DNA from 3 places in the Pseudactinotalea sp. Z1739 genome. Region 3 is predicted to be linked to each of the others. Evidence: riboswitches for the same ligand, from Rfam matches in the RefSeq annotation. Region 3 holds a riboswitch; each other region holds the start of a gene.
The links. A riboswitch is a leader RNA that binds a small molecule or an ion and turns the genes downstream of it on or off. The one in region 3 is predicted to bind S-adenosylmethionine.
Positions count from the first base shown of each region.

Region 1: linked by a shared signal. The riboswitch ahead of ACO0LV_RS15430 (hypothetical protein) and the one ahead of ACO0LV_RS03555 (O-succinylhomoserine sulfhydrylase) in region 3 are both predicted to bind S-adenosylmethionine.
Region 2: linked by a shared signal. The riboswitch ahead of ACO0LV_RS04055 (methylenetetrahydrofolate reductase) and the one ahead of ACO0LV_RS03555 (O-succinylhomoserine sulfhydrylase) in region 3 are both predicted to bind S-adenosylmethionine.

Region 1 is NZ_JBMPQA010000013.1:2,993-13,619, forward strand. Features, by position in the region: gene ACO0LV_RS15405 (hypothetical protein) at 1-962, opposite strand, end outside; gene nadD (nicotinate-nucleotide adenylyltransferase) at 959-1,633, opposite strand; gene ACO0LV_RS15415 (hypothetical protein) at 1,665-1,826, opposite strand; gene ACO0LV_RS15420 (glutamate-5-semialdehyde dehydrogenase) at 2,020-3,312, opposite strand; gene ACO0LV_RS15425 (cytidine deaminase family protein) at 3,439-3,849, shown strand; gene ACO0LV_RS15430 (hypothetical protein) at 3,860-4,864, opposite strand; SAM riboswitch class IV at 5,150-5,263, opposite strand; gene proB (glutamate 5-kinase) at 5,410-6,555, opposite strand; gene obgE (GTPase ObgE) at 6,650-8,137, opposite strand; gene rpmA (50S ribosomal protein L27) at 8,244-8,501, opposite strand; gene rplU (50S ribosomal protein L21) at 8,525-8,833, opposite strand; gene ACO0LV_RS15455 (hypothetical protein) at 9,155-10,627, shown strand, end outside.
Region 2 is NZ_JBMPQA010000002.1:345,401-356,027, forward strand. Features, by position in the region: gene ACO0LV_RS04035 (VIT1/CCC1 transporter family protein) at 1-490, opposite strand, end outside; gene ACO0LV_RS04040 (HNH endonuclease family protein) at 634-1,359, shown strand; gene ACO0LV_RS04045 (YtxH domain-containing protein) at 1,406-1,714, opposite strand; gene metE (5-methyltetrahydropteroyltriglutamate--homocysteine S-methyltransferase) at 1,821-4,145, opposite strand; gene ACO0LV_RS04055 (methylenetetrahydrofolate reductase) at 4,221-5,141, opposite strand; SAM riboswitch class I at 5,200-5,300, opposite strand; gene ACO0LV_RS04060 (MarR family winged helix-turn-helix transcriptional regulator) at 5,452-5,970, shown strand; gene icmF (fused isobutyryl-CoA mutase/GTPase IcmF) at 6,024-9,266, shown strand; gene ACO0LV_RS04070 (hypothetical protein) at 9,385-9,576, shown strand; gene ACO0LV_RS04075 (fumarylacetoacetate hydrolase family protein) at 9,813-10,627, shown strand, end outside.
Region 3 is NZ_JBMPQA010000002.1:237,311-247,937, forward strand. Features, by position in the region: gene ACO0LV_RS03530 (ABC transporter substrate-binding protein) at 1-682, opposite strand, end outside; gene ACO0LV_RS03535 (Sir2 family NAD-dependent protein deacetylase) at 853-1,611, shown strand; gene ACO0LV_RS03540 (nucleoside deaminase) at 1,656-2,261, opposite strand; gene upp (uracil phosphoribosyltransferase) at 2,297-2,932, shown strand; gene ACO0LV_RS03550 (M23 family metallopeptidase) at 3,219-3,857, shown strand; gene ACO0LV_RS03555 (O-succinylhomoserine sulfhydrylase) at 3,873-5,105, opposite strand; SAM riboswitch class I at 5,111-5,201, opposite strand; gene ACO0LV_RS03560 (NAD(P)H-dependent glycerol-3-phosphate dehydrogenase) at 5,370-6,431, opposite strand; gene ACO0LV_RS03565 (alpha/beta hydrolase) at 6,550-7,584, shown strand; gene ACO0LV_RS03570 (hypothetical protein) at 7,653-9,113, shown strand; gene ACO0LV_RS03575 (hypothetical protein) at 9,110-9,613, opposite strand; gene ACO0LV_RS03580 (hypothetical protein) at 9,652-10,215, opposite strand; gene ACO0LV_RS03585 (hypothetical protein) at 10,212-10,627, opposite strand, start outside.

The DNA of each region.
Region 1 (10,627 bases), on a different contig from region 3:
GACGAGGATTCACCCTGCTCCCCCACCGCGATGCCCTCGGCCGCGGTGTTCGCCTCGCGGACCGCGCGCTGGATGGCCGTCAGTTCCCCTGATCCGTCCACCCCGCGGCGGGCACGCACCGAGGCCGGTGGCCGCACCACCGGACGCCGGCCGGTACTGGTGCGTTCGGCCGGCCGGGCATCCATCGTGGGCGGTGCCGGCGCCGCGGCTCGCTTGTCCCGCAGGGACTTGCGGGACACCGGCACCATCAGCGCCGTCGCCGGGCCGCCGTCGGGCGAGGGCGCGCTCGGCATCGCCGGACTCCCCTCCCGTTGCTCGGGCTCGGACCGGGTCTCCTGATCCTCGGAGGTACGCCCGGCCGCAGGCTCCTGCGGCTCACGCCGCTCCTCGGCCTCCTCCGAAGCCCGGTCAGCCGCGGCCTCCTCCGGCACGCTCCCCGCCGCAGGCTCCTCCGGCTCACGCTGGGCTGCCGTCTGCCCGGGATCGCTCCCGGCTGTGGGACCGTCAGGCTCACGTCGACGCACCGGTTCCTCGGTCCGGTCTGTCTTCGGCTGTGCGGGCGCCTCGGTCGCCGACGGCGCGGACAGTGCCGACACAGCCGAAGCCGCGGTGGCGGCTCGCTCGGCTTCCCGGCGCGCCCGTCTGCTGCGGGGCGGCGGATCCGTAGCCGAGGCCGCTGAAGCAGCGCTCGCCGGTTCGGCGGCCGAGGCGGCCGAGGCGGCCGACAGGCTCTCGGCCTCGATCCGCTCGAACTCCGAGGTGGGTACCAGACCGTCGGGCCCATAGGTCAGGGCACCGCTGGCCAGCGCCTCATCGCGGGCGCGCCGTTCGCGCCGTGTCAGGGGACGTTCCTCCGCCCGGCCCGCGGCGCGGGCACGGGCCCGCTCGGCCTCACGCCGTCGGCGTCGCTCGCCCAGACCGGCGGTGGTGGTGTCCTCGTTCGGGTCGACCGGCTGGTTCACGCCGAGTTCACCGCCACCGCGTCACTGTCCCTCCCGTCAGTGCTGACACCAAATTCCGGCCGGTGGAACGTGGCCGGGTCCCGGTACAGACCGTGCTTGGCGATGTACTGCACCACGCCGTCAGGCACCAAATACCACACCGGCTTGTTCTCCGAGACCCGCGTGCGGCAGTCGGTCGAGGAGATCGCCATCGCGGGAATCTCGAGCAGGGAGTATTCCCCATCGGGCAGGTCCTGACCGCTGAGTTCGTGCCCCGGGCGGGTAACTCCCACGAAGTGGGCCAGTTCCCACAACTCCGGGGAGTCCTTCCACTGCAGGATCTGGCCCAGCGCATCAGCGCCGGTGATGAAGAACAACTCCGCTTCCGGCAGGGCCCTGTGCAGGTCCCGCAACGTATCGACGGTGAAGGTCACCCCGCCGCGGTCGATATCCACCCGAGAAACGGTGAACCTGGGGTTGGAGGCGGTAGCGATCACAGTCATCAGGTACCGGTGCTCGGCCAAGGTCACGTCGCGGTCCGACTTGAAGGGCTGAGCGCCGGTGGGCACGAAGACGACCTCGTCCAGATCGAACTCGTCGGCCACCTCGCTGGCGGCAACCAGGTGACCATGATGGATCGGGTCGAACGTGCCGCCCATGATCCCGATCCGGGTGCGCGTGGGTGTGCTCACGTCAACTCCGACACTGTGTAATCGGGCAGCCTCACTTGTGGCGCTGGCGGGTACCAACCGAGCGGAATGCGATCGTCACCAAGAGCAGGAACATCAAGATGGTGATGGACACTACTCCGTACCCCACCGGCGGCATCGGCAGACTCGATGCCTCGGCGGCCATTGCGGTGAAAGTCAGCAGCGAACTGCTCATCGACTCCGGTCCTCTCTGTTCCTTGCTCTACAGGCACAGTTTCGCACGTTCCCGCCCGGGTTCCTACCACCTCGGTGATGCTCGCCATACCAGGGGCGCTGCGCCGTCGATCGTCCGAGGCCCAACTCTACCGCCCCACTGATGCCGAACACCTGCCGGGCCACGCCGCAGGCCGGGCATGTCAGTCGGGCACTCAGGTTCGGATGTGCCCGTCTCCCTCCACCACCCAGGTGGTGGTGGTCAACTCGGTCAGGCCCATCGGTCCGCGTGCGTGCAGTTTCTGGGTGGAGATCCCGATCTCCGCGCCGAGGCCGAGTTGGGCGCCGTCGGTGAACCGGGTGGAGGCATTAACCATCACGGCGGCTGAATCCACCTCGGTGGTGAACCGTGCCACACTCCGGGTGTCGGTGGTACAGATGGCGTCGGTGTGCCCGGAGGAGTAGGTGCGGATGTGCTCCAGGGCGGCATCGATGTCATCGACCACGGCCACGGCCAGGTCGGCGCTGAGGTACTCGGTGGACCAGTCCTGCTCGGTCGCCGGGAGCACCTCGACGTTGCCCGGGGCCAGGGTGCGGGTGCGCTCGTCACCGTGGATCCGCACCCCGGCGCCGTCCAGGGCGTCAAGGGCCGCGGGCATGAAGTCCGCAGCGGCTTCGGCGTGGACCAGCAGGGTCTCCAGGGCGTTGCACACCCCTAACCGGTGGGTCTTGGAGTTCAGCAACAGGGACAGCGCCTGATCCAGCGGCGCGCCGGCATCGACGTACAGGTGGCAGTTGCCCACCCCGGTCTCGATCACCGGCACCGTGGATTCGGTCACCACCGTCTGGATCAGTCCGGCCCCGCCGCGGGGGATCAGTACGTCGATGAGCCCACGGGCCCGCATCAGCGCCTGGGCGCCGGCGCGCCCGTAGGCGTCAATGGACTGCACCAGGTCAGCGGGCAGGCCGGCCTGCTCCAGTGCCTCACCCAGGACCGCCACGATCTCCTGGTTGGACTGCGCGGCGGCCGAACCCCCGCGCAGCACCACCGCGTTCCCGCTCTTGAGTGCCAGGCCGGCGGCATCGACTGTGACGTTCGGGCGTGCCTCGTAGATCATGCCCACCACCCCCATGGGCACCCGCACCTGCCGCACCCGCAACCCGTTGGGCAACGTGGAACCGTGCAACACCTCCCCCACCGGGTCCGGCAGGGCCGCCAGGTCCCGCAACGCCTCGGCGATCCCCTCGACGCGGCCGGCGTCCAGGGTGAGCCGGTCCAGCAGGCCCGGGCTCATCCCGCCGGCCTCCTCCCGGCGCACGTCCACATCGTTGGCGGCCACGATCCGGTCGGTGGCATCCACCAACGCATCGGCCATCCGGTGCAGTGCGGCGTCCTTGGTGGCCCGGGTGGCCCGCGCCAGGGCGCGGGCGGCCACCTTCGCGTCGGCGGCCACCTGCTGCACCTGCGCCGTCACGTCCGCGGCGGGCTGCGCCGTCGTCTGAGTCATGCAGCCAAGCCTACGCCGCCGCCGCGCTCCCAGGCCGCGGCCGGTGCGCTGCGGCCGTCGATCCGGGCCCGTCCGCCACGGGAACCGGCGAGGGCTGCCACACCGGTTCCCTCTAGGATCGCGCCTATGGACACCGCGTCGTTCTCCTCCCTGATCGCTTCGGCCCAGGAGTACCTGAACCCCAGCGAGGCGGAGGACCGGAAGTCGGGTGATGTCGCAGCCACCCTGGTGACGGCCGCCGGCGCGCGGTACTCAGGGGTGTGCATCGACACCCCGTGCGGAACCGGCTTCTGCGCCGAACACGCCGCTATCGCCGCGATGGTGACGGCCGGAGAGTTCCGTATCGCCCAGATCGTGGCAGTGTGGCGCGATGAGGCCGGCACCCTGCACGTGGTCTCACCGTGCGGACGCTGCCGCGAGTTCATCCGACAGATCGACCCGGCGAACATCGACACCCAGGTGATCCTCGGACCGGGGCGCTCGGCACCGCTACGCGACCTGTTGCCCGAGAACGACTGGCCGGCCGGGACCGCCTGAGAAGGACGGCTCATCGCACCCGCACCGGGGCACGCCGGGAGCGAGCAGGCGTCGCCGCGGGCGTGACCGGAGCCGTCGCCGGCGTACGCAGCCCGAGTTCGGTCAGCGCCGGCAGCAGGTCCTGGGCCAGAGCCACCACATCGGTGGGTACCGAGGCCGGCACCACGGTGAACCCGTCGGCTCCGCCGGCCCGGACCCACGCGTTCCAGAGCGTGGCGAGGTCCTCGGCGGTCCCGATGGTGCGCAGAGCCGGCAGGCCGGAAGGCAGTTCCAGTGAGGACAGCAGGTCCCAGCGTGCCTGTGCGCTGGCCCGATCGGCGGAGATCACCGTGTGCACATCGACCAGCACCTTGACGTCACCGGGTGCCCGGCCCCACTCGATTGCCGCTTCACGGATCGCAGCCCGGGCGGCACGGGCCTCCTCCAGGGTTGCCACCGACAGCCGTGCCACGTCAGCGCGCGCCGCAGCCAGCTCGGCGTCCACACCGTTGCGCACCGGTACCACCACCAGTGGGCGGACTGGTTCGCGAACCACATCATCCACGGTGCGCTTGCGGGGTGCGGCCACCGGCGCGTCCAGCACCGCATCCACCGTGCGCGCACCGGTGCCCTGGGCGGTGGCGCCCTGCTCGAGCTGCCAGCCCGCGCGCTGGGCACTGGCCCGGTGCACCGAGGCGATGGCACCAGCGACGTGTTCGGGGCGCGTGATGCCCAGCGGAACTGTGGCCACCAGGGCGGCCCGGGTGGTGTGCCGGGCAAGGCGGGAGGTAGCCAGCGCCCCGTCCAGCCAGGCGTCCCGGCGCCGCTTACCACCGAGCCGGAATGTCTCATCCAGCGAGATCAGGTCTACCCCGCCCCGGTCGGCGAGGGAGGCCAGGCCGGCCAGGCGGCCCATGATGAATTGCTCGGTCTCGGCGTTGCGCTCGCGCTGCCAGTCCCGGGGCGCGCCGGCATTGGATAGATCCAATCCGACCAGGGACGCGGTCTCGTTCACAGATGCAGGTACAGCAGACATGGGGTGCTCACTCTCGGTGCAAGAAAGGGCTCAACATTGCTGCCTCAGCGCGGGTCGCACGCCCGGTGTGTCACGCATCGGGCTCAGGTGCGCACCGACCGGCTGAGGGGTGGCGCCGAGGGGCCGTCAGAGGGCCCGAGGCTGCCGGTTGAGGTGTCGGCTCAGGCCGACATGAAGCAGCAACACATCGCACACATCACACAGGAGACGTGGCGTCGCTGGTACGCAAGGGTCCTGTCGGTGTGCATCGCTGTCTTCATCCTTCTGTCTGCACCGCGGGGAGCGGTGATGCGCTTGCCGGGGGCCATGTGGCCCGCGGCCAGGTCATCTCCCGGAGCACCCCGCCGCGCGGGGGGTTGCCGGTCAGCAAGCCGGGACTTGGCGCTGACGCTCTGAACCTGGGATCAACCTATGAGTCGGATAGTTGCCGTGTCAACTATCTTGCCGTGTCAACTACCTAAGGGCTGCGCATTCGGTCGCCACGACGCGGTCCCAGTCCGAGACGCCGGAGCGCGCCGTCGGCTGATGCGACCGTCTCGCCGGCCTCAGTCGGTGCGGTCCAGCACCACCAGGTCATCCCGGTGCACCACCGCGCGGGCACTGTCCGGGCCGAACTGCTCCCGCATCTGCACCGAGGTGCGGCCCAGACGCGCAGGGAGTTCCTCAGCGCTGTAGGAGGCCAAGCCTCGAGCCACCACCCGGCCGGCTGGATCCAGCACGTCGATCGGGTCGCCGGCGTCGAACTCCCCCGTCACGTCCACCACGCCGGCCGCCAGCAGCGACTTCTTCCCGGCAGTGATCGCCTGCACCGCACCCTCGTCGACGCTGATCGAACCTCCGGTGTGCGCGGCGTGGGCCAACCACAGCCGCCGGGCATTGGTGCGCCGTCGGGCCGGCTCGAACCAGGTGCCCACGTCCTCACCGGACAACACGGCCCCGGCATTGTGTGCCGCGGTCACCACCACCGGGATCCCGGCGCCGGAGGCGATCGCGGCGGACTCCAACTTCGAGACCATGCCCCCGGTGCCCACCGCCCCGCCTCGTGCGGTGACCTCGATGCCCTCCAGGTCTCGTCGGTCCCGGACGCGTGCGATCCGCCGGGCACCGGGCAGCCGGGGCGAGCGATCGTACAGGGCGTCGACGTCGGTGAGCAGCACCAGGGCGTCGGCTTTGGACAGGTGCGAGACCAGAGCGGCCAGCCGGTCATTGTCACCGAACTTGATCTCCTGGGTGGCCACGGCGTCGTTCTCGTTGATCACCGGCACCACTCCCAGCGCCAGCAGTCGTTCGACGTTGCGCTGGACGTTGCGGTGATGGGCCCGGCGCACCACATCCTCCACGGTGAGCAGCACTTGGCCGACGGTGAGCCCGTGGGCACCGAACGCGCGCGTGTAGTGCGCCATCAAGAGCCCTTGCCCGACGCTGGCCGCGGCCTGGGCGGTTGCCAGGTCCCGGGGCCGGCCGCTGAGCCCGAGGACGCCCAGCGCCGAGGCGATGGCCCCGGAGGAGACCAGCACCACCTGCCCACCCGCGGCTCGGCGACGGGCCAGGACCTCGACGAGCGCGGTGAGCTTGTGTACATCCAGCCGCCCAGCCGCGTCGGTGAGCGAGGAGGAGCCGATCTTGACCACGACTCGTCGGGCGCGACCGGGGTCCCCCAGTTCACGCCGGTCCGTCACGGTCTTGGTCACGGCACCATTGTGGCGCACCCGATCACGATTCGGACGGGACCGTCCATGTACTGGGCGCCCCGGGTCCCGTGCGGTGCGCGCCGATGAGGTGACCTCACTGCTCCCGGTCGGTCCACAACTCCTCGCGAGCGGCAGCCTTGGCGTCCATCCGGTTGTGGAACTCCTCGCGCTTCTCCGCCCGAGTAGGCCGCTGCCGCTCCTCCAGACGCACGTCGGAGCCGCGAGCGCCCAGGAGTTCGGGGCCGGTCATCATGGTCGGCTCCCAGTCGAAGACCACGCCCTCGGGGCCGTCACCGATCACGACCTCCGCACCCGGGGTGGCGCCCGCTTCGAACAGCGCCTCCTCCACTCCCAGGCGGGCCAGCCGGTCGGCGAGGTAACCCACGGCCTCATCGTTGGCGAAGTCGGTCTGGCGCACCCAGCGCTCTGGTTTGGTGCCGGTGATCAGGAAGTACTCGTGGTCACTCTTGCGCCGGGTGACAGCGAACCCGGTTTCGTCCACCGCGCGGGGGCGCAGCACCGTCGGGGTTGGCTCCGGCGGTGGGGCGGCATCGCGGGCCTGTTGCACGATCTCGGCCAGTCTGAAGGACAGCGGCCGAAGGCCCTTGCGCGCTACCGCGGAGACCTCGAACACCTCCAGGCCACGGGCCTCCAGGTCGGGCCGCACCAGATCGGCCAGGTCCTGGGCCTCGGGCACGTCCACCTTGTTCAGCACCACCAACCGGGGGCGCTGCGCCAGCGGCACCCGGCCACCTTCGATTCCGACGTCGGCACTGTAGGCGTCCAGTTCCGCCTCGATCGCGTCCAGATCGCTGATCGGGTCCCGGTTCGGCTCCAGGGTGGCGCAGTCCAGCACATGGACGATCACGGCACACCGCTCGATGTGTCGCAGGAACTCCAGGCCCAAACCCCTGCCCTGGGAGGCGCCGGGGATCAGCCCGGGCACGTCGGCCATCGTGAACCGGGCCTGTCCGGCCTGGACCACTCCCAGGTTCGGCACCAGAGTGGTGAACGGATAGTCGGCGATCTTGGGCCGCGCCGCGCTCATCGCCGCGATCAGGGAGGACTTGCCCGCCGAGGGGAAGCCGACCAGAGCCACATCGGCCACGGTCTTGAGTTCCAGTACCAGGTCCCGCTCCTGCCCGGGTTCCCCGAGCAGGGCGAATCCGGGAGCCTTGCGTTTGCGCGAGGCCAGGGCGGCATTGCCGAGCCCGCCGTTACCCCCGGCCGCGGCGACGTACTCGGTGCCGTGGCCGACCAGGTCGGCCAGGATCTCGCCCTTGGCGGTCTTGACCACGGTGCCGTCGGGGACAGCGAGGACCAGGTGCTCGCCCTTCTTGCCGGTGCGGTTGTCCCCCATCCCCTGGGTGCCGTTGCCGGCGCGGCGGTGCGGAGAGTGGTGGTAGTCCAGCAGCGTGGTGACCTGGCTGTCCACCCGCAGGATCACGTCACCGCCGGGTCCGCCGTTGGCGCCATCTGGGCCCCCCAGAGGCTTGAACTTCTCCCGGTGGACCGACACGCAGCCGTTGCCGCCGTCACCGCCGCGTACGTGCAGCATCACGTGGTCGACGAAACTGGCCATCACTACCCTCCTCCGGTGGTTGTGGGTCGGGCGCCGGAACCGGCTGGGAATACGAAAGCGGGGGCGCCCCGACTGCTAGCCGGTGCGCCCCCGCCGATGTCGAATCTCAGGCGTCCACAAGCGTGACGTCGACGACCTTGCGGCCCCGCCGGCTTCCGAACTGAACCTGTCCTGCGGACAGCGCGTAGAGGGTGTCGTCCCTACCGCGAGCCACGTTGATACCGGGGTGGAACTTGGTGCCGCGCTGCCGCACCAGGATCTCACCGGCCTTGACGTCCTGCCCACCGAACCGCTTGACTCCCAGCCGCTGTGCGTTGGAGTCGCGGCCGTTCCGGGTAGAACTCGCGCCCTTCTTCGTTGCCATGACGTACCTGCTTCCTGGGAGTGTTAGGCGATTCCGGTGACCTTCAGGCGGGTCAACTTCTGGCGATGACCGGCCCGACGGCGGTAACGGGTCTTGTTCTTGTACTTACCGATAGTGATCTTCGGGCCCTTCTCGTCCCGGACGATCTCGGCGGAGACTGTCACCCTGGCCAGTGCGTCGGCGTCGGTGGTCACCTTCTCGCCGTCCACCACCAGCACGGGGGTGAGTTCCACGGAGTCGCCCGCGTCACCGGAGAGCCGGTCCACGACCACGATGTCACCCACGGACACCTTCTCCTGCCGGCCACCGGCCTTGACGATCGCGTACACCACGTTTGCTCATTCCTTCTCGCGGACAACATCTGAGGTCCTTCGAGGCTGGATATCTGCAGCCGGCCCCGGCACGAAGCGGGCGGGCACACGAGGATCACAGCGCATGCGAAGGGTTGCGGCGCACGAGGCACCGACGCCCAAGGTTACGCGAACGGGGCAGTGCGAGCAAACCCCACGCCCTGTGATGTGGGCCTCTGACTGTGAGGTTCACCGCTCCGGGCCCACCGGGCACCAGCGGACGCGGCAGCGCCACGCAATGGGCTGGTCTGCCCATGGCTGTAGGGCCGGTTCGGCACTGCCGGGCGCTAATCTTGGCGGGCGATGCCTGACTCAACGATGGATCCGCTGCGCCCTCCGGTGCTGCCGGCTCACTACCCGCGCACGACGACGCAACTGCTGTTGGCACTTCCCGGTGACCCCTTCGTGCACGCCCGGGAGCGGGGGGCCCGGGCCTGGCAGGCCCTGTCCGAACTGATCGAGTTCCTCCCGGCCGAGCAGGGCAGACTCCGCGAGGAGTTCACCAATCTGAGGCGGCAGCTCGAGCAGTTCGAGATCCACGCCCGGAACTGGCGCATCGACGGGGACCAGTTGCGTACCGTGCGTCGCCACCCGCCGCCCCCCTGGGGTGAGGAACGGGTGCGGGGCGGAGCGCCGGTAGCATCCGAGCCGGCGCCGCGCCATCACCAGGACGAGCCGGTGTTCGGTTTCGCCGCCACCCTGGTGACGGTGCGCGATCACCTGGCGGTCACCGCTGGGGCGCTGACCGGCACCAAGGCCGGAGCGATGGGCACCCTGCACGCGCTGTACCTGGCCGGCCGCGTCGTGTACGGCGCCGACGCCGCCTTCCATCTTGCCGCGATGTTCACCGCGGCCGTGTGGGACTTCGAGCGCCCGGGGATGCCACCGCTGCCCTCGGCTGCGGGCCGGATCGAGTTGCGCTCCTCGCCGCGGGCGATCCCGCAGACCCGCTGGGCCCGCTACGCCCGGTTGATGTTCCTGCAGAACCGGGTGGAACTGACCACTGACGCCGGTCACGAGGTGATCGGCGGGTCCGAACCGATCGCCTTCCTCATGCACGTGGCGCCACCGACGCCGGGCACCGCCGAGTTCCTGGCCGATCCGGCCCAGAGGTATCTGCCGGTCGACCGGTTCGAGGACCTGGGGATGATCCACTTCTGTAGCGCGGACGGCTACTCCCTGGGTGCGGTGGCTGTGGCGGATTGGCTGGCCCAGCCCGGCGTGGTGGTCGGCCAACCCGAATGGACGTCCCTGGCCCCGGTTGAGTTGTCGGTGCACGCCCAGGTGGTCTGGGCACTGGAGGCCGGCGGGTTCGTGGCCGGTGCTGCGGTGCTCGGGGCACCGATGCGTCGGGGCGTGGCCCATCCCCCGCTCCACCCCAGTATCGCCGCACGCTCGCGCCGCTCACGGGCTGCTGCCAACGCTGCCGACGCCCCTGGGTCCGGCCCCACCGGGCCAGACCCGCACCCAGGGGTGCACCTGCTGCGTCCTGCCCCGCACCTGCAGCCCTACCTGGGGCAGGCTGCGAGCCGGAAGCAGGCCGCCCGGCGCCACACGCGGAACCGGCTCGAGGTCGGGCCCGCCTCGCCGTTGCAGCCGTGGCTGCAGTATCTGGCCGCACCGGCGATCGTGATCGCCGGCCTGGGCTTGGCGTTGTCCGACTCGGCCGGTTGGGTGGTGACCATCAGCATGCTGGTCGCCCTGCTGGCGGTGATCGAACCGTGGGCGTGGTGGGCCGGCCAGTGGCTGTTGGACCGCGACTGGCGACGGATGGTC
Region 2 (10,627 bases), 110 kb from region 3:
CTGCTGCGCCGATCCCCAGCACCAGAGCAAGGTTGGAGACCAGCCCGTCGTTCATCCCGAACACCGCGGCCCGGAAGGAGCCGGACATCCTGGCCCGGCCCCGCACCGCCAGCGAACGCACCACCTCGGCATGGATCCGCTCGTCAGCGGCCATGGCGTCGGTGGCGTCGTCGTCCTCGGCATAGGCCGAACGCGACTCGGCACGCTGGGCTAGGGCGAGCACGAAGACCGAGCCGAACCATCCGGCCAGCAGGATCAACAGGCGTGACCGCAACGAAGGGCCGCGGGCGCGGCCGGGGTAGTCGGCCAGCAGCTGCTCCCAGTGCGCGGCATGACGCGCTTCGGCATCGGCGAGGGCGTTCAGGATCTGCGCCTCCTCACCACTGCGGCGCTGCGCCAACGCCCGGTAGACCTTGGCCTCGGCCTGCTCCTCGGCCAGGTACCGGCGCCACCGGCGCACCTGGGTCCTACGCGGGGAAGGGTCGGACATGGGGACCAGTGTTGCGTATCCCGGGGCACACCCGATGACGGCGCCGCGCCCGTGTCCACAGCGTTGCCCGGGGCGATCCCGGGGTCCACACCAGACTCGGCGGCGCGGGCCCGGGCCGGGTGTGCCCTGTGAGGCTCCTGGTGGTGAACAGACTGGCGGAACTGCTGGAGTGGGAGCCCGGCCTGGTGCGGCGGGTGCTGCACGCCGTCACCGTGGCGGTGCTGTGCGTGGTGTTCGCGCTGGTGGCCCCGACGTGGTGGGCGCAGGTGACCCCGGCCCCGGCGTGGACGGTCCCACCCGAGCGGGTGCAGGCCGCGACGGAGGCACTGACCCGGCTGCCGGTGGTGGGCGAGCCGCGGGTGCTGGCCGGCTATGACCGCGATCACTTCGGTCCGCCGTGGTTCGATGTGGACGGCAACGGCTGTGACACCCGCAACGATCAACTGGCCCACTGGCTCGCCGAGGTCACCTACGACCCGGTGCAACCGTGCGTGGTGGTGGCCGGTGTGCTGCACGACCCCTACACCGGGCACCGGATCGAGTTCGAACGCGGCCCGGACACCAGTTCAGCGGTACAGATCGACCACGTGGTGGCCCTGGCCGATGCGTGGAGCAAGGGGGCCGATTCCTGGTCGCCGTCAGTGGCCCTGGCCTTTGCCAATGACCCGGGGAACCTCATCGCGGTGGACGGAGCGGCCAACCAGGACAAGGGCGCCTCCGATGCCGCGCACTGGCTGCCCTCCGATGAGCGGTTTCACTGCGCCTACGCCGTCCAGCAGGTACTGATCAAGGACGCCTACCGCCTGGGCGTGACCCCGGAGGAACTGGGCGCGCTCACCGAGATCGTCACGGCCTGCCCGGCCGGCTGACGACGCACAGCCGGCCCGGGGGAGCCACGGCGAACTCTGGACGACCTCAGTCGTGCGGGCGCGGTGCCGGCGGGTAAGGCTCGGCCGGGGCCTGAACGTCCTCGGAGCCCACGGAGGAGTCGGAGCCGAACCTGCTCTTGACCGTGTCGGTGATCTTTTCCGCCACGTGCGAGCCCTGCTCGCGCATGACCTCCCCGACCTTGCTCTCCGCAGCCGAGACCTTTTCCTGCACCGTCGGGTTCTCCCAGACGTTCTTGGCCTGCGCCTTGATCTTGTCGTAGTGCTCCTGGCCGGCGCGGGTACCCAACAGGTATCCCACGGCGGCGCCCAACACGAACCCGACCTTGCCCTTCATAGCATCCACTCCCTCGTTGTCTTCGTGCCTCCACGCTAGCGCTGCTCGCCGTGATCGCACGCCGGGGAGTGCGGTTGGAGCCGCTCCGGTGCGAACCCCGGCCGGATCAGGCCTGCACGATCGCGCGCGCCTCCCTGGCCGCGGCCACCAGATTGCGCAGCGAGGCCGTGGTCTCCTCATAGCCTCGGGTCTTCAGCCCGCAGTCGGGGTTGACCCACAACTGGTGCGGGTCCACCGAGCCCAGCGCGATCCGGAGCAGTCCGGTGAGTTCGGCGGTGCTGGGCACCCGGGGTGAGTGGATGTCGTAGACCCCCGGCCCGATCCCCCGGGCGAAGGAGGAGTCGGCGATGTCCGGGACGATCTCCATCTTGGACCGGGCCGCTTCCACCGAGGTCACGTCGGCATCGAGGCCATCGATAGCCCCGATGACCTCACCGAACTCGGAGTAGCACAGGTGGGTGTGCACCTGGGTGGCGTCCCCGGCGCCGGCGGTAGCCAGCCGGAACGCGTTGACCGACCAGTCCAGGTAGTCCTCGTGTTCTTCCTGGCGCAGCGGCAGCAGTTCCCGAAGCGCCGGCTCATCCACCTGGATCAGCCCGATCCCGGCCGCCTCCAGATCCGCCACCTCATCGCGCAGCGCCAGGGCCACCTGGTTGGCGGTCTCACCCAGCGGCTGATCATCGCGCACGAAGGACCAGGCCAGGATCGTCACCGGACCGGTGAGCATGCCCTTGACCGGCTTGTCCGTGCGGGAGGCGGCGTAGGTGGACCACTGCACCGTGATCGGTTCGGGCCGGGACACGTCACCCCACAGGATCGAGGGCCGGGTGCACCGGGATCCGTAGGACTGCACCCACCCGTTCTGGGTGACCGCGAAACCGTCGAGGTTCTCGGCGAAGTACTGCACCATGTCGTTGCGCTCGGGTTCGCCGTGCACCAACACATCCAGGCCCAGTTCCTCCTGCAGCGCGATCACCCGGTCGATCTCGGCGCGCATCGCCGCCAGGTACTCCTCTCCGGTGATGTCGCCGCGTCGTGCCTGCGCCCGGGCGCGCCGCACCTCGGCGGTCTGCGGGAACGACCCGATCGTCGTCGTCGGCAACTCCGGTAGGTCCAGCGCCGCCCGCTGGGCGGCCTGCCGGGTGGGGTAGTCGCTGCGCGCGAAGTCGGCCTTCGACAGCCGGCCCGTGCGCTCACGCACCACGGGCACCGTGACCCCCTCGGCGCCGGCCCGATCGGCCCGCACCGCGCGGGAGGCCTCGAACGCCCCGGCGGCCCGCTCGGGCCCGGCCGCCAGGGCCCGGACCTCACCGACCTTCTCATCGGCGAACGCCAGCCAGGACCGCAGCTGCTCGGGCAGCTGGGGTTCATCGGCCACGGTGTGCGGCACGTGGAACAGCGAGGTGGAGGTGGACACCGCCACGGTGGCCTCGGGCCCGGCAGCGCCGCGCAGGGCGGTGAGTTTCTCGTGGGCGGCGTCCAGGTCGGTGCGCCACACGTTGTGCCCATCGACCAGCCCGGCCACCAGGGTCACCCCGGACAGGTCCGCACCCGCCACGTCGTCGGGGATGTCCCCGCGCACCAGGTCCAGTCCGATCGCCTCCACCCCGCTTCGGGCCAACGGGGTGAACGCGCTGCCCAGCCGGTGGTAGGGCGCGGCCACGAACAGCGCCGGTCGCTCACTCGCCCCGGCCAGGGTGGTGTAGACCCGGGAGACCAGTTCGCCGAGTTCGGCCCGGGAGATCGGCCAGGTGTCGGAGACCAGCCCCGGCTCGTCCAGCTGCACCCAGGGAGCACCGGCCTCGGCGAAGGCGGCCAGCCACCGGGCGTACACCGCGGTCAGGTCATCGATACGGTCCAGCGGGTTGAAGCCGTCCGGGGCCGCCTCACTGGCCTTGGACAGCAGCAGGAACGTGATCGGACCCACCAGCACCGGGCGGGTGATCACGCCGTCCTCGGCGGCCTCGGTGAACGCTGCCACGCTGGGGGTCTCAACCAGATCGAAGGCGGTCTCCGGGCCGATCTCGGGCACCAGGTAGTGATAGTTGGAGTCGAACCACTTGGTCATCTCCAGCGGTGCCCGGTCACCCTCCCCGCGGGCCACGGTGAAGTAGCCGGCCAGGTCCAGCGATCCGTTCTGGTCGCGCAGGTCGTCGAACCGCGCCGGGATCGCCCCCACCTGTGCGGCCACCGAGAGCACCTGGTCATAGAAGGTGAAGTCGGAGGGGATCGAGGCGTCCTGGGCGTCCAGACCCAGGCCACGCAGGCGGGTGCGCAGATCCGCACGCAGCGCGCGTGCGGATGCGGTCAGTTCGGCGGCGTCGGTGCGGCCGGCCCAGAAGGACTCCACGGCTCGTTTGAGTTCGCGATCCGGGCCGATCCGGGGGTAGCCCAGGATGGTGGCGGCGGGGAACGGGGTGTGCTGTGTCATGAGACTTCCTGTTCGGGTGCGGTTGAAGATCAAGCCGACGACGGCGGGGCCGGGTGGGGCGCTCCTCGCCGGGGCTCAGGCCAGGGTGGGAACCGGGCGCAGCCCGGACCCGTAGAGCAGGTCCAGTGCCGGCGTGGCGGTGTTGAAGGTGTACACGTGCAGGCCGGGTGCCCCGAGGGCGAGGATGTCGTTGACCAGCGAGCGGGTGGCCTGCAGACCCAGCCGGTAGGCCTCCTGCTTGGAGGCAGCTCCATCCAGCGTGGCCAATAGACCCTCGGGGGGGCGTACGCCGGTGAGCTGGTGCAGCTTGCGCAGCCGGCGCGGGTCGGTCAACGGGATCACCCCCGGCAGGATCGGGATGTGCACCCCGGCCGAGCGGGCCTGTTCCAGCAGCGCGGCGTAGTGCCCGGCGTCGTAGAAGATCTGGGTGATCGCGAAGTCGGCACCGGCCTCCTGCTTCTCCACCAGGGCGGCGATGTCACGCGGGTCGACCACCGGGTTACCGGTCTTGTCGCGCAGTGCGCCGGGATAGGTCGCCACCGAGATGCTCAGCGGGTTCACCTGCCCGGTGGTGGCACCGGCATCGCCGAACCGTTCGGCCTCGATGGACCGCAGCAGGCGCACCAGTTGGCTGGAGCGGGTCAGCCCCTGCGGGTGCGGCTCCCAGTCCGGTTCGCCCGCGGGTGGGTCCCCGCGCAGGGCGAGGAAGTCGCGCACCCCCTCGTCGAGCAGGTCCTCGATCACCCCGCGCAGTTCCCCCGCGGAGGCCCCCACACAGGTCAGGTGGGCGATCGGGGTGACCTCGGTCTCGGTGACGACCCGCCGGATCAACTCCCGTGAGGTCTCCCGGGTGGAGCCGGACGCGCCGTAGGTGATGGAGAAGAAGTCCGGTTGGGCCGCGGCCAGTTCCGCGAGGGTGCGTACCAGGGCGCGCTCGCCCTTCTCCGAGCGCGGGGGGTAGAGCTCGAAGGAGATGGTCGGTCGGTCGGAGGGCACACGAAGAAGGCTAGCCGTGCTCATCGGATGCGCCCGTCGGGGGATGCCTGCATGAAGAACTCCATCGGTCCTGGCGTGAGCACCCTTCCCGCGGGAGGCTTCCGTTGGGGGTTGCTGCGGCGTCGTGGAGCCAGGTCTCTCGGCCGCTCTGGATGGTCGGTAGCCAGACTACGGGCCTGCTGCCGGGCAGGCACAAGAGTAAAGTCCGCCCGTCTCATCCCCTGAGATTCCGGTCTGGCTGGCGCCGTGACGCTCGTGAGGTGTCCGCAACGCCCCGGGACGCACTCGGCTTGCGCCGTAGGGTGGTCGCGTGCGCGCCGACCGGGACCCGATCCATCAGGCCCATCAACAGTGGGTCCGGCACGGCTGGGCTGAAGCCGCCGACGGCATGGCCCTGGTCACCTCGATCGTGCGGGTCAACCAGTTGCTGGCCGAGCGCATCGATTCGGTCCTGCGCCCGATGGAGTTGACCTTCGCCCGGTACGAGGTGCTCCGGTTACTGTCGTTCGCCGCCGGAGGGGAGATGGCGATGTCCCGGATGGGCTCCTTGCTGCAGGTGCACCCGACCAGTGTGACCAGCCTGGTCGAGCGGCTGGTGCGGCAGGGCTACGTGGAGCGGGTGCGCAGCAACTCCGACGGCCGGGTCGTGCTGGCCTCCCTGACCGTTACCGGGAGGACGGCCGTGGAGGAGGCGACCAGCGCGCTCAACGCCGAGGTCTTCATCCGACCCGGTCTGCCGCCCGAACAGGTTCGGGAACTGACGAAGTTGCTGGGCCTGATGCGCGCCGACGGCGGCGATCAGGTGCAGCCACCCCCTATCGAGGAATAGTTGGATGTCCTAGTATCTGGAGTAGTCGCACCCGACGGTGAGCCGAGGACGCCATGACCGAACAAGCACGACCCCTGCATGTGCCGGAGCACCCGGTCCGCGTCGTCACCGCTGCCAGCCTGTTCGACGGGCACGACGCCTCGATCAACATCATGCGCCGGATCATGCAGTCCCAGGGCGCCGAGGTGGTGCACCTGGGCCACAACCGGTCGGTGCAGGAGGTCGCCGAAGCCGCCCTGGAGGAGGACGTCCAGGCCGTTGCCGTCTCCTCCTACCAGGGCGGGCACGTGGAGTACTTCGAGTACCTCGTCGACCAGCTCGCCGAACGCGGCGCCGGCCACATCAAGGTGGTCGGCGGCGGGGGCGGCGTGATCGTGCCCGAGGAGATCACTCGGCTACGCGAATCGGGAGTGACGATCTTCTCCCCCGAGGACGGTCAACGACTCGGCCTGCCGGGGATGGTCAACCAGGTCATCGAACAGGCCGACGTCGACCTGTGGGAACTCGGCGGAGCAGACGCCCACGCCGTCCTGGCCGGTGACCGGACGGCGCTGGCCCGGGCGGTCACCGGCGTCGAACTGGGGCGCATCAGCGAGGCCGACCGAGGCCGGTACGCCGAGGCGGCCGCGCGCAACCCGGTGCCGGTGCTGGGTATCACCGGCACCGGGGGGTCGGGCAAGTCGTCCCTGACCGATGAGGTGCTGCGCCGCTTCCGGGTGGACCAGGGCGACCGGTTACGCATCGCGGTGCTGGCCATCGACCCCACGCGCCGCAAGGGCGGTGGTGCGCTGCTGGCCGACCGGATCCGGATGAACGCACTGGGCGGTGAGCAGACCTACTTCCGCTCCATGGCGACCCGCGGGCACAGCGAGGTGCCCGAGGCGGTACCGGCCGTCCTCGAGATCCTCAAGGCCGCGGGTTTCGACCTCATCATCGTCGAGACCCCCGGGATCGGGCAGGGTGACGCGGGCATCGTTCCGCTGGCCGATGTGTCCCTGTATGTGATGACGCCGGAGTTCGGAGCGGCCAGCCAACTGGAGAAGATCGACATGCTCGACTTCGCCGACGTGGTCGCGATCAACAAGTTCGAGCGCCGCGGAGCGATGGATGCGCTGCGCGATGTGGGCCGCCAGATGGTGCGCAACCGGGAGGCCTTCGGTTCCAAGCCACAGGACATGCCCGTCTACGGCACCTCCGCGGCCACCTTCAACGACGACGGCGTGACGGCGCTGTACCAGGAGCTGCGCGACCGCCTCGGCGAACGCGGCCTGGACGTGGGCGAGGGCGCGTTGCCCAGAGTCGACGTCCAGTACTCGTCGATGATCACCCCGGTGGTCCCCGCGGCACGGGTGCGCTACCTGTCCGAGATCGCCGAAACGGTCCGGGCCTACCATGCCGACACCGAGACCTACGCCGATGCGGCCAGCCGGGTGCAGCACCTGGAGTTCACACTCGAGGAGTTGTCCGCGGCAGGCAAGGCGCACGACGACGTGGCCCGGCTTGCCGAGGACGCACGCCGGGCGTTGCCGGCCGAGGTGCTCGAACAGCAGCAGCAGTGGCCCGCGACGGTGCAGGTCTACTCCGGGACCGAGCACACGGTGCGAGTGCGCGAGCGTGACATCACCACCCGCCTGACCCGGGAATCCCTGTCCGGCACGAAGGTGCCCCGGGTGGCACTGCCGCGCTTCCGCGACGCCGGGGACATGGTGCGCTTCTGGCGCCGGGAGAACCTGCCCGGGCGCTTCCCGTTCACCGCCGGGCTCTATGCGTTCAAGCGGGCCGATGAGGATCCGACCCGGATGTTCGCCGGTGAGGGCGACGCCTTCCGCACCAACCGGCGGTTCAAACTGCTCTCCGAGGGCCAGCCGGCCACTCGGCTGTCCACCGCGTTCGATTCGGTCACCCTCTACGGTCACGACCCTGCCGCCCGGCCCGATATCTACGGCAAGGTCGGCACCTCCGGTGTCTCGATCGCCTCGCTGGAGGATATGAAGGCTCTCTACGACGGCTTCGACCTGGTGTCGCCGGCCACCTCGGTGTCGATGACGATCAACGGGCCCGCGCCCACCGTGCTGGCGTTCTTCCTCAATGCCGCCATCGACCAGCAGCTGGACGCCTTCCGCCAGGACGAGGGGCGCGAGCCCTCAGCCGCCGAAGCCGAGGAGTTGCGCGGGCACGCCCTGGCGAACGTGCGCGGCACCGTGCAGGCCGACATCCTCAAGGAGGACCAGGGGCAGAACACCTGCCTGTTCACCACCGAGTTCTCGCTGCGGATGATGGGCGACATCCAGCAGTGGTTCATCGACAACGGGGTGCGCAACTTCTACTCGGTCTCGATCTCCGGCTATCACATCGCCGAGGCCGGGGCGAACCCGCTCAGCCAGTTGGCGTTCACGTTGGCCAACGGGTTCACGTACGTGGAGTCCTACCTGGCCCGGGGGATGGACATCGACGACTTCGCACCCAACCTGTCCTTCTTCTTCTCCAACGGGATGGACCCGGAGTACTCGGTGATCGGGCGGGTGGCCCGCCGCATCTGGGCGGTGGCGATGCGGGAGAAGTACGGCGGCGGCGAGCGCAGCCAGAAACTGAAGTACCACGTGCAGACGTCGGGTCGTTCCCTGCACGCCCAGGAGATGGACTTCAATGACATCCGCACCACCCTGCAAGCCCTGATCGCCATCTACGACAATGCCAACAGCCTGCACACCAACGCCTACGACGAGGCCGTGACCACCCCGTCGGCCGAGTCGGTGCGCCGGGCGCTGGCGATCCAACTGATCATCAACAAGGAGTGGGGACTGGCACTGAACGAGAACCCCAACCAGGGCTCGTTCATCATCGATGAGCTCACCGACCTGGTCGAGGAGGCCGTGCTGGCCGAGTTCGACCGGATCTCCGAACGCGGTGGTGTGCTCGGCGCGATGGAGACCGGGTACCAGCGCGGCAAGATCCAGGACGAATCGCTGCTGTACGAGCACCGCAAGCATGACGGCACGCTGCCGATCATCGGCGTGAACACCTTCCGCCGTCCACCCTCGGAGGAGCCCGAGGTCGCCACGGTGGAGCTGGCCCGCGCCACCGAGGCGGAGAAGCGCTCCCAGTTGGAGCGCGTGGCCGACTTCCAGGAGCGCCACCGCGAGGAGGCCACCGAGGCGCTGGAACGGCTCAAGCGTGTGGCGGTGACCGGCGAGAACGCCTTCGCCGAACTGATGACCGCCGCCAGGGTGTGTTCCCTGCAGCAGGTGACCGAGGCATTCTTCGAGGTGGGCGGCCAGTACCGGCGCAACGTGTGAAACAGAACGCTTCCGGGCGGAGTGTCGGTGCCGGGGTGCATGCTGAGCGGGTGCGACATTGGAGGAGATGGCATCGGCTGGACACCGGCGCCGATCGCCCGCAGATGCGGAGGAGATCATGACACAGCACACCAGGCAGAACACCGAGACCACCGAGGCCGAGGCGCGCGCCGAACGCGACGCGGTCCTGCACCTGATCGGCGGGGACGAGGACGGCCTGCGCGCCCGGCTGGACGGCGAGGGCCTGACCGGATGGGAGTGGTCGCTGCTGAGCGAACTCGAGCAGTGGGATCAGCGCCTCGGCGCCTGAGCCATCCCGCCCGGGCCGAGGTCCCGCCCGAGGGACACGCCTTGAGCGACGAACACCCCCAGCCGATTCCGTTGGAGAATCGGTCCGCAGGTGGGTGGCACACCCGACTTCGAGCCCGAGGTTCCGCCATCCGGTCAAGGTCGACACCCTAAACATCGGATGACTAGGCTTTGGGCTGGCATCTGGGAACCCCCGGCAGCCCCGACAACACCACACCAGAACAGGGAAAGAACACCATGCGATTCGGGCGAGTAGGACCGGCCGGGGCTGAGGTCCCGGCAGTACTGGACGGCGACACCTGGCGCGACCTGCGCACGGTGACCGAGGAGATCGACGGCGAGTTCCTCGGCCGACAGGGTGAGGTGGACTGGGCCGGTGTGCTCGGGGGCCTGCCGCCGCTGGAGCCCGGCCGCATCGGCGCCCCGGTCGCACGGCCCGGCAAGGTGGTCTGCATCGGCCTGAACTACCGCGATCACGCCGCCGAGTCCGGGATGGACATCCCCGCCGAACCGGTGCTGTTCATGAAGGACCCGGCTACCGTCGTCGGCCCGGATGACCAGGTGCTCATCCCCCGCGAGTCGGTCAAGACCGACTGGGAGGTCGAACTCGCCGTCGTCATCGGTCGGACCGCCCGGTACCTGCCCGACGAGCAAGCGGCTCTGGACTGCGTGGCCGGGTACGCCATCGCCAACGACGTGTCGGAGCGGGAGTTCCAGCTCGAGCGCGGCGGGCAGTGGGACAAGGGCAAGAGTTGCGAGACGTTCAACCCGCTCGGCCCGGTACTGGTCACCGCCGATGAGGTGGCCGACCCGGGCAACCTGAACCTGCGCCTGTGGGTGAACGGGGAGCTGCGCCAGGACGGCACCACAGCGGACATGGTGTTCGGCGTCGGGCACATCATCCACTACCTGAGCCAGTTCATGGTGCTGCACCCCGGCGACGTGGTGAACACCGGCACCCCGGCGGGGGTGGCGATGGGCCTACCCGGCCAGCCCTACCTGCGCGCCGGTGACGTGATGGAACTGGAGATCGAGGGCCTGGGCCGTCAGCG
Region 3 (10,627 bases):
CGATCTGCCACCAATTCGCTCCCGCCTGGGTGGCGTAGGCGGCGAACGGAGAGGTGTCCCCGACGTCGAAGGCCTCCAGGTACGCCCCGGTGGTGCGGACCTCGCGGGCCAGTTCCAACCACTCCTCCCAGGTGCCCGGTGGTTGCGCGCCGATGGAGTCGAACAGGTCGTGGCGGTAGTAGAAGCCCACCGGGCCCGAGTCCTGGGGCACCCCGAACATTCCGTCGTTGAAGGTGATCTGGTTGATCAGGGCCTCGTCGTACCGGTCGGTGACCTCGCCCATGCCGTACCGGCCGATCTCCACCAGGCCGTTGACGAGGAGGAAGGCAGGGATCTGGCGGAACTCCACCTGGCCGATGTCCGGCCCGCCGCCGGAGGCGAGGGCGGAGAAGAGTTTCTGGTATCCGCCGGCGTTGCCGCCCTGGATCCACACCGCCTCCACCTGTACGTCCGGGTTGGCCTCGTTCCAGATGTCGCAGACCACCTGCAGGTCCTTCAGCCAGGACCAGTACGTGAGCCGCACCGGACCGTCCGCCGGGGGCAGTGTCGGGCCCGCGTTCGGGTTGGACGTGGCGGGCGCACACCCGGCCAGGGCCGCACCGGCCCCCAGCCCCAGACCCAGTCCGAGAAGGTTTCGTCGAGAGATGTCCCGGGAGATCATGACCGCCTCCGTCGCCTTCATGCCATGGCCGCCTGGCTGCACGATATCGCCGACCCCTTCGCTGCGCACGACGAGCACCCGGCACCTCACTCACCGCCCCGCGGCCGTAGGCTCATGGCGTGAGTGACGCGTTGGACGAACTGGTGGACCTGCTGCGCGGCAGGCAGTGGACCGCACTGACCGGCGCGGGGATGTCAACCGACTCCGGAATCCCCGACTACCGGGGGCCGGACTCCCCGCCGCGTACCCCGATGACCTACCAGCAGTTCGTGTCCAACCACGGCTTCCGCCGCCACTACTGGGCCCGGAACCACGTGGGCTGGCGGCACATGCGCACCACCGAACCGAACCGGGGCCACCGGGCGCTGGCAGCCATGGAGGGCACCGGCCTGGTCAACGGCGTGATCACCCAGAACGTGGACCTGCTGCATCAGGCGGCCGGCTCGAGGCGGGTGATCGACCTGCACGGTCACTACGACGCCGTCATCTGCCTCACCTGCGGCCATCGGATGGCGCGCACCGAACTGCACCGCGAACTGGAGGAACTCAACCCCGGTTTCGCCGATGAGGTCAGCGTCGCCGACGTGGAGATCGCCCCGGACGCCGACGCGGTGATCGAAGCCACCGAGGGCTTCCGCATCCTGCCCTGCCCGGTGTGCGGGGGGATCCTCAAGCCCGACATCGTCTACTTCGGTGAGAACGTCCCCAAGGACCGGGTCGCCCGCGCCTACGCCATGGTTGAGGAGGGCGAGGCATTGGTGGTGCTCGGCTCCTCCCTGGCCGTGATGTCCGGTCTGCGGTTCGTGCGGCACGCCGCCAAGAACGACCAACCGGTGGCGATCGTGAACCGCGGCAGCACCCGGGGCGACGCGCTCGCCGACGTGCTGGTGCACGCCGGCACCTCCGAGACACTCACGGCGCTGGTGGCGGCGTTACCAGCACCCTTGTAGCGGACCGGACCGGCTCCCCTGGGCGCCTCTGGAAAGCGGGCCGCTCAGCGTCGCTCGGCGAAGAAGTCCCGCAGCAGTTGGGCGCACTCGGGGCCGAGCACGTCACCGGTCACCTCCGTTCGGTGCGGCAATCTGGAGTCGCGAACGATGTCACGGGTGGATCCGCACGCGCCCGCCTTGGGGTCCCAGGCCCCCAGCACCACCCGGGCCACCCGGGCCAGCACCGCCGCCCCGGCGCACATCGCGCACGGCTCGAGCGTCACCACCAGCGTGCACCCGGTCAGGCGCCAGCTGCCCATCGCCCTCCCGGCCGCGCGCAGGGCGAGGATCTCGGCGTGTGCCGTCGGGTCGGCACTGGCCTCCCTGGCGTTGTGCCCGACGGCGATCACCTCACCCTCGGGGTCGAGCACCACCGCCCCGATCGGCACGTCACCGGCGGCGCCGGCCGTGGCTGCCTCGCGCAGGGCCAGGCGCATCGCGGCCGCATCGCCGGGCCGGGGAATGGATGGATCGGCGGCGGGGTCGGCAGTGGGATCGGCGCGCGGGCTTCGGCTGACGCCCGCACCCCCACGACTGCGGTCGGCGCCTGCACCCGCGGTCGGAGCGGTGCCGGTGTGATCCGAATCTGATTCCTGTGCACCGGTTGTCATGGTGGCCAGTGTGCCTGGTCGGTAGGTTGGGCGTCATGCGCCTGCACGTAGTCGAGCACCCACTGATCGCCCACAAACTCACGGTCCTGCGGGATGAGCGCACGCCATCTCCCACGTTCCGTCAACTCACCGAGGAACTGGTCACCCTCCTGGCCTATGAGGCCACCCGGGAGGTGGGCACCGAGCCGGTGCGCATCTCCACCCCGGTCACCTCCACGATCGGCACCAGGATCGCCGATCCACAGCCGATCGTGGTGCCGATCCTGCGCGCCGGCCTGGGCATGCTGGAGGGGATGACCCGGCTGCTGCCCACGGCGGAGGTCGGGTTCCTGGGATTACAGCGTGATGAAGACACGTTGGAGGCGATCACCTACGCCAACCGGCTGCCCGATGATCTGACCGGCCGGCAGTGCTTCGTACTGGACCCGATGCTGGCGACCGGCGGCACCCTGGTGGCCTCGATCGAGTACCTGTTCGAACGCGGTGCCCGCGACGTGACCGCAATCTGTCTGCTCGCCGCACCCGAAGGGCTCGGCGCGGTGGAGGAGGCTGTGGGAGACCGCGCGGACGTGACGATCGTGACCGCCGCGGTGGACGAGGGCCTGAACGAGAAGGCCTACATCGTGCCCGGCCTGGGCGACGCCGGCGACCGCCTCTACGGCGTCGTCTGACCCGGCCGGCCGCCACCTCGCCACCTGACCAACCCGCCGCCACCGGACCAGCCAACCCCCACCTAGCCCAGCCAACCCCCCAACCAATCGGGCCAGGTGTCGACTTCGCGGCATCTATCGTGAGAGCGCGATGCCCCAGGCGCGACGTCAGGACGTTTGCCGCGAAGTCAACGCAGGTAGGGGCAGCAACGCAGGTAGGGCAGCCGATACCACCGAGGAACACCCTGCGGGGGGCTGGCCCCGGCACCAACACCGGCCCGGGCTCCTGCGGCCTATGCTCGGATCGATGCACACCAGCACTGACGGGGGTGACGTCCTCGAACTGCGCTACCCGTTCCGGGGCCGATGGTCGGTCCGGAACAGCCCTGCCAACCGGGTGCCCAGCCATGGCACCACACGGTTCGGCACCGCCTACTCGATCGACTTCGTGCCCGTCGACGAACGCGGGCGCTCGGCGCCGTTCACCCTCACCTCCCTGCTGCGCCCGGAGCAACCGGAGCGGTTCCACGGGTTCGGCCGGGCCGTGCTGGCCCCGTTGTCCGGCAGGATCGCCGCAGTGCATGACGGGGAGCCGGACCACATGAGCGTTCGTGGGCTGCCCTCGATCGGTTACGCGTTGACCCAGCCCCGGCGGGCCGCGCGGGGCTTCCCCGGCCTGGCCGGTAACCACCTGATCATCCAGCCGGCAGCCGGTGGCCCGTTCGTGGCGCTGTGCCATCTGCGGCTGGGCAGCATCGCACTACACGCAGGCGATCCGGTCCTCGCCGGGGAACAGGTGGGTGAGTGCGGTAACTCCGGCAACAGCACCGAGCCCCACCTGCACCTGCAAGCCATGACGTCCCTCGAAGCGGCCAGCACCGAGGCGGTGTCGATCACCTTCCCCCAGGGGCTGCCCCGCAACGGCAGCATCGTGGACGCGCCCTGACCGACCCAGCACGCGTCAGCGAAGCCGGCCCAGAGCCTGGTCGAGATCGGCGCGCAGGTCCGGCACGTCCTCCAGGCCCACCGACAGGCGCACGGTGGCGGGGGTGACCCCGATCGCGGCCTGACCGGCCGCACCCAACTTGCGGTGCGTCGTCGTGGCCGGGTGGGTGACCATCGACTTCACATCGCCCAGGTTGTTGGACAGGTCCACGATCCGCAGGGCGTCCAGAACCGCGAACGTGCGCTCCTTGACCTGCCCGGCCCCACCGGCGCCATCAGCGGCCACATCGAAAGTGACCACGGTTCCCCCACCGCTCATCTGTTCCTTGGCGAGCACCTGCTGAGGGTGAGAATCCAGTAGTGGGTACCGCACCGATGCCACCCCGGGATGCCCCTCCAGCCAGGTGGCCAGTTCCCACGCTGCCGCGCTCTGGGCCCGCACCCGCAGCGCGAGCGTTTCCAGCCCCTTCAGGAGTACCCAGGCGTTGAACGGGCTCAGGGTTGGACCGGTGTTGCGGATGAAGTCCTGCACCGGGCCACAGATGATCTCGCGCGGGCCAAGCACCGCCCCGCCCATCACCCGGCCCTGCCCGTCGATGTGCTTGGTGGCCGAGTACACGATGATATCGGCGCCGAACTCCAAGGGTCGCTGCAGCACCGGGGTGGCGAACACGTTGTCCACGATCACCAGCGCACCGGCGCGGTGGGCCAGCCGCGAGACCGCAGCGATGTCGACCAGGTCCATCATCGGGTTCGAGGGGGTCTCGAACAGCACCAGATCCGCCGGGGTGGCCAGGGCCCGCTCCCAGTCCTCGAGGTCATGGGCATCGACGTAGTCGGTGCGGACCCCCCACTGGCCCATGATCTGGTCCAGCACCACGAAGGTGGATCCGAACAGCGCCTTGCCGGCCACGATCCGCCCGCCCTGTTTCACCAGGGGGGCGATCGCGGCGAACAGCGCGGACATACCGCTGGCGGTGGCGTAGCACGCCTGCGCACCCTCCAGCAGGCGCATCCGTTCCTCGAACGCGGCAACGGTGGGGTTGGAGTAGCGGGAGTAGGTGAAGATGTCGAGTTCGCCGGCGAAGGCCGCCTCGGCGTCGGCGGCCCGTTCGTAGGCGTAGCCCTGGGTGAGGAACATCGGCTCGGCGATCTCGCCGAACTCGGTGCGCTGCTGGCCCCCGCGCACGCCCACGGTGGCCGCTCCCACACCCTCGGGCAGGGAACATCGAGGTTGTGGATCGCTCATGGCTGCCTCCATCGCTCCTGGCGGTAGCACCTTCCGCGCCCGCGGTGGTTGCTGCAGCGTCGTCGAGCCAGATCTCTCGGCTGCTCTGGATGGTCGGGCGCCACGTTACGTCCCAGCACCGGGCGGGCCAACATGGACTCCGGGCCGTCCCACACTGCAAGACGCCCACAGTGCACGACGACGGCAGTGCACGACGACGGCAGTGCACGACGACGGCAGTGCACGACGACGGCCGGGCGCCAGCCCCGGCACGTCAGCCCCGCATCAGCGCATCCCGCCGAAGAAGTCCCTGAACGGCATCTCCAGGGGCTCATCGTGGGCGATGATCCCGTACAGGTGCCGCAGCAGCGGGAACTCCTCGGCCTCGATCACCTCTCGCTCAGTGAGTTTCTCGATCGCCGCCCCGATCACCTCGATCGCCGCAACCCCCTCCAAGGTGACGCCTTTCATGTGCTGGTCGCGCACCTCCGAGAACGGCACCCCCGACCCCACGTAACGGCCGGCCCGCACGTTGCGCCCACCCATGGAGGTGACGAACAAGTCCCCCACACCGGCCAGACCGGTGGTGGTCTCCCGGTCCCCACCGAGCAGTTCGATGAACCGCAGCATCTCCCGGGTGCCCTGGGCGAACACCGCGGCTCCGTAGTTGTACCGGCGGTATTGCCCGGTGCCCTCGCCGGCAGCGTCGAGCAGCCCCTCCATGAACCCGGCCGCGAAGGCGTAGACGTTCTTGGTGGCGGCCCCGATCTCGTGCCCGAGGAAGTCGGTGGACGTCCACACGTGGTAAGCATCGGTGCGGAACATGTGCGCCAGGGCGTCCAGGGATTCCTGGTCGGTGCCGGTGAACACCACGGCGGTGTCGTGCTCCACCGCGACCTCCCCGGCGATGGAGGGCCCCACGATCGCCGACCACGTCACCTGCCCGGCCAGTCCGGCGCCCACCTGTTCCATCAGCACCTCGGGAAGGATGCGCAGGTCCCCGGCCCCATCGGCGTCCATGCCCTTGGTGATCGAGAGCACCCGCATCCCGGGCCGCAGCAGTGCGCTCAGTTGCTGCCCGGCCCAGGTCACCCCGAAGGAGTTCACCCCGCTGATGGCCACCTCAGCCCCCGCGAACGCCTCCCGGGCCTGCTCGAGCTGGAAGGCGGTGACCCCCTCCGGCAACGCGATCCCCAGGTGCGGGTGCACTCCGGTGCGCTGGATGGCGTCGATGATCTCGGTGTCCAGGTGGGTGCCCACCAGGTGGACCCGATGTCCGTTGCGGGTCAGCGGCACGGTCAGGGCGGAGGCCATGATGCCGGCCCCCAGGATCGCGACAGCACTCATGCGTTGTGTCCTCCTCGGGTTTGCTGCGGCGCTCGGCACCGGCCCGCGTGCCGATGTGACCCCGACTGGAACCAGCGTACTCACCACTCGCCGGCGGCTCCGGTGTGAGGATGGGAGGGTGAGTACCTCTCCCGCCCACACCCACCCGATTGGGGCCGACGACGACGACGACGGCGCCTCCCGTAACGAAGGCACCTGGCGGCCCGACGTCCTCGGGGAACCCTGGCGGGCGCGCACGCTGCGCCTGCGCCCCGACCGCCACGGAACGCCGGTTGCCACCCTGGTGCGCCACCGAGCGAGGCAAACGGGCCGCCGTCAACCCACGACGGCGGTGCTGTATCTGCACGGGTTCGCCGACTACTTCTTCCAGGCCGGGCACGGCGCGGCGTGGGCGGGGCGTGGTTATCACTTCTACGCCCTGGACCTGCGGGACCACGGCCGCTCCATCCGAGACGGGCGCCGGCCCGGCTGGTCCAGCGGGATCGGGGTGCACGCCGAAGAGATCACCGCCGCCATGCGCATCATCCGCGCCACCGGGGTGCGTCAGGTGGTGCTGATGGGCCATTCCACCGGCGGACTGATGGCCGCGCTGTACGCCGACCGCAATCCTGCCCTGATCGATGCGGTGGTGCTGAACAGCCCGTGGTTCGACCTCAACCGTCCGGCGCCGGTGCGCCGTCTGCTGCGGCCGCTGGTGGCCACGCTGGGCCAGGTCGCCCCGGATCTGGTGGTCAGCACCCTGGGCGAGTCCTACGGGCGTAGCGTGCACGCCGAGGCGGATGGCGAGTTCGACTACAACCTCGACTGGAAACCGCTGGCGGCCTTTCCGGTGCGTGCCGGTTGGCTTGCCTCGGTGGTCCGGGCCCAGCGCCGGGTCCGGCACGGTCTGGACATCACCGCTCCGGTGCTGGTGTGCACCAGCGGTGCCTCCGGTCATCCCACGCGTCCGAGCGTGGAAGACCTGGCCGGTACCGATGCGGTGCTGGCGGTGGAGGACATGACCCACTGCGCCGCACGCCTGGGCACGCACGTGCGGGTGCACCAGTTCGGGGGAGGCCGGCACGATCTGGCGTTGTCCGTCGAACCCGTGCGGACCGAGTACACCCAGGCCGTCCTGGACTGGGCCGACGCCCAGTTCGACCTCCCACGCTGAGCCCGCTCACCGCCGCACCAGCCGGTGCGTGACGGTGGCGGGCCCCGAGCGTCGCTAGAGTCATCTCCATGGCACAGCACGCCGACCCCGGCACGGACGCCGCGGCGCCGGACACCCGCGCCACGGTGCTGCTCGGGCTCGGCCTGCTGCGCAATACCGGCGCCCTGCTGCGCTACCACTGGCTGCCGCTGACGCTGATCGCCCTCGCGGCGCACCTGGGCCAGCACTACCTGATGGACCTGGTCATCCTGATCGCCCGCACCGGTGCGGTGCCGGGACTGCTGGCGCTCTCGCTGGTGCCGTTCCTGCCGATGCTGGCGGTGGTGGGCATGTTGCTGGTGCTGCGCCGCCGGGCCGGGCACGCCTCCCCCCTGGCGGATCTGATGGCAGCGGTGGCCGCTGTGCTGGTGCCGTTCCTGGTGGTCTACCAGAGCGGTGGCGGCCTGGAGGACGACATGCGCGCCTACGTAAGCAGGGGCTTCGACGACGATGTGGGCCGCACCGAGGACTTCGCCGATCTGGACACCGTCAGCCGTCTCCCGGTGGCGGAGTCGGTGACGGTGCTGCTGGTGGTCTTCACCGCCGTGCTGGTGCGGGTGGCGGGGATCCGCCTGGTGCGGACCCGCACCCTGTGGCGCAGCAACAAGGACCGGCGCCGGATGGGCCTGCAGGTGGTGGTGGGCTACGCCGAGATCGTCTGGATCGTGCTGGGTGCCTACGTGGTGACGTACCTGGCCTCGGAGTTCCGGGCTTGGTGGAGCGGGCGGCAGGCGGCGCAGTGGCTGCGCGACATCGGGGGCTGGATCGAGGGCTTCTGGCCGGCGTTCGGTCTGGTGGCTCCCGCGGCCCTGGAGTGGACCCAGCTGGCCCTCGCCGGGGCCGTCACCGCCATCCTGGTGCCGGTGTCGTGGCTGGCGATCGGGGTGATCGTCTACGGGGTCCAGGCCACCGATGTGGTCGGCGTCCAGGACCTCATCCGGCTGCGCCGGACCAGCGCCGCCTTCGCGAGGGTGGCTGCCCGGGTGGGGATGGCGCCGATCGTGCGGGCCTGGAGACTTCTCGGGGCCGCGGATGGACGGTTCACCGCCCTGATCGGTGCCGCCGCAATGATCCTCAAGGCCGGATGGACGCCGGTGCTGACGTTCTGCCTGGCCTACGTGAGTATCTCTCAACTGCACTACCTGGTGTGGGGTGTGGCCGGACGAGTTGCTCCCACCCTCGACGGTGCCCAGTGGCGCTCGCTGTCCGCACCGATCGCCATGCTCAACGACACGCTGGTACTGATCCTGTCCACCGCGCTGCTGGCCGCGAGCGCCGATGCGTTGCTGACCAAATTCGGGGCGCCCTCCTGGCTGCGGTTGCCGCCGCGGTCCCCCGCAGGGGCCACCGACCTGGCCCGGCTTCCGCGGCCCGAACCGGCCGAACTCCTTTCCGGCGGTCCACCGCGGCCGGTGCCACCACCCCCACCCTCGGAGCCGGCGCGCCCGGAAATCCCACCACCGGACACATCGGCGCCGTCCCCGGGCTAGCCCGCTGGTAACTCCAAGTAGTCGGGGTTGAGGTGGAACTGGCTCTGCACCCGGATGTACCGGGGCTGGGCGTCATCGGGGATCAGGACCATGAACCGCTGCACGTCCCCGACTTCACTCGTGCCGTCCTCGTCCTGACAGGTCGGCACGGAGGTGTAGCCCTCCACCCCGGTCGGCACGTGCCGGCCGATCTCGTAGAGCCGGCCCCGCGTGTCCTCCACGTATACCCGGCAGTTGGCCACCTCGCTGTGCTCGATGTCCAGTCGCAGCGCGATGTGCCAGTAGTGGTGCCCGTCCATCGGGCTGACCTGTTCGGACCAGGTCTGCACCGACTCCAGCAGTGCCACCTCGGCCACCGAGGCGCGCAGCCCGTTGGCTTCGGCGACACCGTGCTCGTCGGGCACCACCGCGACGCGCGGCCGGGAGTCCCAGGCGGCCCGGAAGTGCGTGCTGGTCTGCCACGCGGCGACCAGGGCGACGATCACCAGCAGAGCGCCCATGATGCCCACCGCCCGGCGCGACCACACCCGGCCGGCCCTCATCGCCGGCCCCCCGGCAGCAGTTCGGCGCGCGCCAGCTCCACCGGACCGGGCTCGACGTCGCCGGGGTCCAGGTACACCTGCGCGCGGCCGAACCGGACCGGTGCCTGCAGCCAGCGCGACTCGATGTAGATCTCCAATGTCATCTCCCCCAGGGCGTCGGTGGGCACCTCGAAGGCGATCTCACCGCGCTGCCACAGGCCAGGTTCGGCCAGCCACAAGCCGGTGGGGGTTCGTCCGGACACCTCGAACTGGCGGCCCTGGTCATCCACCAGCAGCATCGAGCTGACGAAGGTCTCCCGCTCATCGGTGGCGTAGGACAGGTCCAGCACCACCCACAGCCCTGCGGTATCGAGCGTCTCTCCCCCGGAGCCGGCCAGGGCGCCCACCGGGCGGGCCCCGTGCAGGTGCACCGTGACCGGGTGCACCCGGGAGTCCTCGCCGAACTCCACCGTCGTCGGGATCTGGGCGGTGGCCGCCCGGCCCTCCTGCCACTCGTTCACGCCCATCCCGGCGGCCACCACCGCGATCGCGAGCAGGGCGGTGAGCAGTACGCGTTTCACCACTCCTGCTCTTCCTCCTCCACCAGCGCCGGGGGTACCGTGCCGGTGCGATTCAGGTGCACCTGACCGATCCGTTCGCGCTCGTACCAGGTCTCGGACTCCAGCAGGAAACTCCAGGCTGGTTCCAGGTCGGTGATCTGCACCGTGATCTCATCCGGGATCGCCTCTGCATCGGACACCGCGATCAGGCTCACCACCTGCACCTCCAGCCCGGGTGCGAACCTGGCGGCCAGGCGGCCGTCGTCGATGCGCACCACCTCGCTGTGGTTGGGGTGGGCCACGTCCTCATCGAGGGTGATGATGCCCAGGCCCTCGGGGAAGGTGGTGACCTGGCGGTTCATCGACACCGCCTCGGTGTGGGTGCCGCGCGCGGTGAGCACCAGTCCCAACCACGCCTCGGCACCCTCCGGTA